Linked DNA regions of Variovorax paradoxus. The protein of the gene in region 1 interacts with the protein of each later gene in a pairwise test. Links are inferred from orthologs where the notes say so. Each region holds a gene or a part of one and is shown on either strand. Other genes may lie near its edges.

Region 1 (2,923 bases):
CTTCATCGGCCGAGCGGGTGCAGGCGTTGCGGGCGGCCGGCGTCCGTCCGCTCGTGGGCAATCTCGACGACCCGGCCACGCTTCGCCGCCTGGCCGGCGTGGCCACCCGCGTGCTGCATCTGGCCCCGCCCGCACGCGACGGCGGCGCCGCCTGGTGGCGCGACCAGCGCACCACCGCCCTGGCGCGTGCACTGCGGCTGCGTTCTGCACCGCTCGCATTCGTCTATGGCTCCACCAGCGGCGTTTACGGCGACTGCGGCGGTGCGCGCGTGAGCGAAACACGCACGGTGCGGCCCGATACGCCCCGTGCCCACCGCCGCGTGGACGCCGAGCGCGCCGTGCGCTGGCTCGGCCGCAGCGCGGGCGTGCGCGCGAGCATCCTGCGCATTCCGGGCATCTACGCGCCCGACAGGGAGGGCGGCACACCGCGCCAGCGGCTGCAGCGCGGCACGCCCGTGCTGCGGCGCGAGGACGACGTGTTCACCAGCCACATTCACGCCGACGATCTTGCGCGCGCCTGCGTGGCGGCGCTGTTCCGGGGCCGGCCGCAACGCATCGTGCACGCCGCCGACGACACCGAGCTGCGCATGGGCGACTACATCGACCTGGCTGCGGACATGTACGGCATGCCCCGCCCGCCGCGCGTGGCGCGCGACGAAGCCGAGCGCCAGTTGCCGCTGCAATTGCTGAGTTTCATGGGGGAATCGCGCCGGCTCGACAACACCCGGCTCAAGCGCGAACTGCGCGTGCGGCTTGCGCACCCGACGGTGCATACAGGGCTGCGCGAGGCGGCCTGAATGCGCGTCAAAAATATGGTGCCCGGGGCCGGAATCGAACCGGCACACCTTTCGGTGGGGGATTTTGAGTCCCCTGCGTCTACCAATTTCACCACCCGGGCACATCCGGAAGGAAGCCCAAAATTATGGCACAGTGGCTGCCATGAATTATCCGACGATCGAAGACGCCATCGGCAAGACCCCCCTGGTGGCACTGCAACGCATCGATGCCGCCGAAAACGCCAAGCGCGGCAACGTGATCCTCGGCAAGCTGGAAGGCAACAATCCCGCCGGTTCGGTCAAAGACCGGCCCGCGCTCTCGATGATCAAGCGCGCCGAGGAGCGCGGTGAAATCAAGCCTGGCGACACGCTGATCGAAGCCACTTCGGGCAACACCGGTATTGCGCTGGCCATGGCCGCCGCCATCAAGGGCTACCGCATGGTGCTGATCATGCCGGAGGACTTGTCCGTGGAACGCGCCCAGACCATGAAGGCTTTTGGCGCCGAACTGGTGCTCACGCCCAAGAGCGGCGGCATGGAATACGCGCGAGACCTCGCCGAGCAGATGGTGGCGCAGGGCAAGGGCAGGGTGCTCGACCAGTTCGCCAACGCCGACAACCCGCGCATCCACTACGAGACGACCGGCCCCGAGATCTGGGCCGACACCAAGGGCAAGATCACGCATTTCGTGAGCGCCATGGGCACCACCGGCACCATCACCGGCGTTTCGCGCTTCCTCAAGGAAAAGAACTCCGCGGTGCGCATCATCGGTGCGCAGCCGGCCGAGGGCTCGCGCATTCCGGGCATTCGCAAATGGCCGGCCGAATACCTGCCCAAGATCTACGACGCGAGCCGGGTCGACGAAGAAATCAGCGTGAGCCAGGACAACGCCGAAGAAATGTGCCGGCGCCTCGCGCGCGAAGAGGGCATCTTCGGTGGCATTTCCGCGGCCGGTGCGCTGTGGGTGGCGCTCGAGGTTGCAAAGACGGTCGAAAACGCCACCATCGTGTTCGTCGTGTGCGACCGCGGCGACCGTTATCTTTCGACCGGCGTATTCCCCGCCTGACAGAAGTCCATGCCCCATCCCAAGTTCTGCCAGGCCTGCGCCACGCCGCTCGAATGGATCGCGCTGATGGAAGACGGCGGCGCCAAGGAGCGCCTGCGCTGCCCCAACTGCGGCCACACCCACTGGAACAACCCCACGCCCGTGCTCGCGGCCATCGTCGAATACCGCGGCCAGGTGCTTCTGGCGCGAAACGCCGCCTGGCCGGTGAAGATGTACGCGCTGATCACCGGCTTCATGGAGGCCGGCGAAACGCCTGAAGAAGGCATTGCGCGCGAGGTGAAGGAAGAAACCAACCTCGACGTGAGCGCAACCAAGCTCGTGGGCGCGTACGACTTCCAGCGCATGAACCAGATCATCATCGCGTACCACGTCGTGGCCGACGGCGAGGTGAGGCTCTCGCCCGAACTGCTGGACTATCGCCTCTACGACTTGCCCGATCTCAAGTGCTGGCCCGCCGGCACCGGCTATGCGCTGGCCGACTGGCTGCGCACCCGGGGGCACGAGCCGGTTTTCTTCACCGCGGCGGAAAACGAAGAGCGGCGGCGCGGCCTGAACTTGCCGCCCGAGGAGCCGAAGCATGCAAATTGATCGCGAACTCGACACGCGGGGCCTGAACTGCCCGCTGCCCATTCTCAAGGCGAAGAAATCGCTCAACGACATGGCCAGCGGCCAGTTGTTGAAGGTGGTGTCGACCGACCCCGGCTCGTTGCGCGACTTTCAGGCCTTTTCGCGGCAGACCGGCAATGAACTGGTCGAGCAGCAGACCGTCGGCAGCGATTTCATCCACGTGCTGAAGCGGCGCTGAGCAGCAAAAAGCCGACCGGCAAAAGAAAAGGGCCCCGTGGGGCCCTTTCGTCTTTCAGAGCTCCAGGCTCTTCAGGTATTCGCGGAACTGCCCGCCCACCTCCGGGTGCGCCAGCGCAAGCTCCACCGAAGCCTGCAGAAAGCCTTCCTTGCTGCCGCAGTCGTAGCGGATGCCCTTGTAGGCATAGGCGTAGACCGATTCCTTCGTCATCAGCGACGCAATGCCGTCCGTGAGCTGGATCTCGCCGCCCGCGCCCTTGGGTTGGTTGCGGATCTC
Region 2 (2,889 bases), 450 kb from region 1 along the record:
GTCGCTGACCTCGAGCGCGGCATAAGGCGCATAGGCCTGCTTCAGCTCGTCGGCCTGCCGCTCGAGAATGCCTGCGAGCACCAGCGATCCGCCCGGCGCCACGTGGCTGCGCAGCAAGGGCGCAAGCACCTTGAGCGGCGTCGCGAGGATGTTGGCCAGTACCGTGTCGTAGCTGCCTTTCGCCGCTTCCGGCAGGCCGGCATTCAGGCGCACACCATTGGCTTCGGCATTGAGGCGCGTCGACGAAACGGCGGCCTCGTCGATGTCCACGGCGTCGATATCGAGCGCGCCGAACTTGGCCGCGCCAATGGCAAGAATGCCGGAGCCGCAGCCGTAGTCGAGCACGCGCTGGTTTCTGAATGCACCCTCGCCCTGCTTCGCAATCCAGCGCAGGCACATGCGGGTGGTGGGATGCGTGCCGGTGCCGAAGGCAAGCCCCGGGTCCAGCCTGATCAACTGCCTGGCTTGCTCGGGCGGCTCATGCCACGTGGGCACGATCCAGAACTCGGGCGTGATCTCGACCGGCGCGAATTGCGACTGCGTGAGCCGCACCCAGTCTTGATCGGGCACCGGCGCCACGCCGAGCACCTCGCAACCTTCGAAGAAGTCTTGCAGCGCGAGCACCGATGCGGCCTCGTTTGCGAGTGCTTCGTCGGCAAACAGCGCAATGACGCGCGACCGCTGCCAGCCCTCCTTGGGCGGCGGCATGCCGGGCTCGCCGAACAGCGCCTGCTCGGCATCGGTCTGCGCATCGGCGTCTTCCACCGAAACGCTCAGCGCATCGAGTGCGTCGAGCGCATCACTGAGCATTTCGACCCGGTCTTCCGGCGCCATCAGGCGAAGTTCAAACATGGTGGCGTCCGGTGCTCTCTGTTCAGCGCTTGTGGGCAGCGAGCCACTCTTCCAGGTAGTGGATGTTGGTGCCGCCGCTCATGAACTTGGCGTCGACCATCAGTTCGCGGTGAAGCGGAATGTTGGTCTGGATGCCTTCGATCACGGTTTCGTTCAGCGCCGTGCGCATGCGCGCCATGGCCTGCTCGCGCGTGTCGCCATACACAATGATCTTGCCGATCATCGAGTCGTAGTTAGGCGGCACGAAGTAGTTGGTGTACGCATGCGAATCGACGCGCACCCCGGGGCCGCCCGGCGGGTGCCACATGGTGATGCGGCCCGGCGACGGCGTGAACTTCCAGGCGTCTTCGGCGTTGATGCGGCACTCGATGGCGTGGCCGCGCATTTCGATCTGGCGCTGCGTGAACGGGAGCTTTTCGCCCGCCGCCACCATGATCTGCGTCTTCACGATGTCGATGCCTGTGGTGAACTCGGTCACCGGGTGCTCCACCTGCACGCGCGTGTTCATCTCGATGAAATAGAACTCGCCGTTTTCATACAGGAACTCGAAGGTACCCGCGCCGCGGTAGCCGATTTTCTTGCAGGCCGCGGCGCAACGCTCGCCGATCTTCTCGATCAGCTTGCGCGGAATGCCGGGGGCCGGCGATTCCTCGATCACCTTCTGGTGGCGCCGCTGCATGGAGCAGTCGCGCTCGCCCAGGTAGACCGCGTTCTTGTGCTTGTCGGCCAGGATCTGGATTTCAACGTGGCGCGGGTTCTGGAGAAACTTCTCCATGTACACGGCCGGATTGTTGAACGCAGCGCCGGCTTCCGCCTTGGTCATCTGGATCGCGTTGACCAGTGCCGCTTCGGTGTGCACCACGCGCATGCCGCGGCCACCGCCGCCGCCGGCGGCCTTGATGATGACCGGGTAGCCGATGGCGCGCGCAATGCGCTTGTTGGTGGCGGCGTCGTCGGAGAGCTCGCCCTCGGAGCCGGGCACGCAAGGCACGCCGGCCTTGATCATGGCCTGCTTGGCCGAGACCTTGTCACCCATCGTGCGGATGTTGTCGGGCGTCGGGCCGATGAACTGGAACCCGCTTTGCTCCACGCGCTCGGCGAAGTTGGCGTTTTCGCTCAGGAAACCGTAGCCGGGATGGATGGCTTCGGCGTCGGTGACCTCGGCCGCCGAAATGATCGCCGGCATGTTGAGATAGCTCAGCGACGACGGTGCCGGGCCGATGCACACGGCCTCCTGCGCGAGCTTGACGTACTTTGCGTCCCGGTCCGCTTCGGAATAGACCATCACGGCCTTGATGCCGAGCTCGCTGCAGGCGCGCTGGATCCGGAGGGCAATTTCCCCCCGGTTTGCAACCAGGATCTTCTTGAACATGGTCACTCGATGATGAACAGCGGCTGGCCGTATTCGACTGCCTGACCGTTTTCGCCGAGGATCTGAGTGATCGTGCCGGACTTGTCCGCTTCGATTTCGTTGAGGATCTTCATCGCTTCGATGATGCAGACGGTGTCGCCCTCGTTGACCTTGCTGCCGACTTCGACAAAGGCCGGTGCGCCAGGGCTGGACGAACGATAGAAGGTGCCGACCATCGGCGACTTGACTGCGTGCCCGGTGGGGGCGGCTTCGGCTGCCGGCGCGGCAGCAGCAAGCGCGGGCGCCGCAGGCGCACCGGCGGCGGGAGCAGCGGCAGGAGCCGCCACGGTCTGAACATATTGCACCGGGGCAGCGCCGCCGCCCTTGACGATGCGAACCTTGCCTTCGGTTTCGGTGATTTCCAGTTCGGAAATATTGGATTCAGACACCAGGTCGATCAGTGTCTTGAGTTTGCGCAGATCCATGAGGCTCCAGTGCCGACTTTGCCGGTCATTAGGATGTAACTTGGCCAAAAATCGTCGATCTTTAGCGATTGGCGGCGAATGCCGAGGTGTATCTGATTCTAACCGTGAACGAGTTCACGTCGCCAAGTGTCCAGATCGGTGGGCTCGAGCTTGCCCATTTTACGAGCCGCCACGGTCCCCGCGCCCGTAAGAACCAATGTG

What was found. The genes of interacting proteins can lie anywhere in the genome.
Region 2: the proteins of cysM (region 1) and accC interact in binary tests that used the Escherichia coli proteins (3 or more experiments, as listed by UniProt). The link is inferred for Variovorax paradoxus from one-to-one orthologs.

The regions. Positions count from the first base shown.
Region 1 is NZ_CP046622.1:1,423,589-1,426,511, forward strand. Bases 40-2,890 are described here. They hold cysM (cysteine synthase CysM), read left to right. Parts: upstream 40-939; coding sequence 940-1,842; downstream 1,843-2,890. Other genes in these bases: GOQ09_RS06590 (SDR family oxidoreductase), read left to right, coding at 40-797; GOQ09_RS06605 (NUDIX domain-containing protein), read left to right, coding at 1,852-2,430; GOQ09_RS06610 (sulfurtransferase TusA family protein), read left to right, coding at 2,420-2,647; galU (UTP--glucose-1-phosphate uridylyltransferase GalU), read right to left, coding at 2,702-2,890. Outside these bases: more of GOQ09_RS06590, read left to right, coding at 1-39; more of galU, read right to left, coding at 2,891-2,923. UniProt on the Escherichia coli protein: Two cysteine synthase enzymes are found. Both catalyze the same reaction. Cysteine synthase B can also use thiosulfate in place of sulfide to give cysteine thiosulfonate as a product.
Region 2 is NZ_CP046622.1:969,566-972,454, reverse strand. The notes cover bases 50-2,866. They hold accC (acetyl-CoA carboxylase biotin carboxylase subunit), read right to left. Parts: upstream 2,225-2,866; coding sequence 875-2,224; downstream 50-874. Other genes in these bases: GOQ09_RS04485 (TlpA family protein disulfide reductase), read right to left, coding at 2,787-2,866; accB (acetyl-CoA carboxylase biotin carboxyl carrier protein), read right to left, coding at 2,227-2,688; prmA (50S ribosomal protein L11 methyltransferase), read right to left, coding at 50-852. Outside these bases: more of prmA, read right to left, coding at 1-49; more of GOQ09_RS04485, read right to left, coding at 2,867-2,889. UniProt on the Escherichia coli protein: This protein is a component of the acetyl coenzyme A carboxylase complex; first, biotin carboxylase catalyzes the carboxylation of the carrier protein and then the transcarboxylase transfers the carboxyl group to form malonyl-CoA.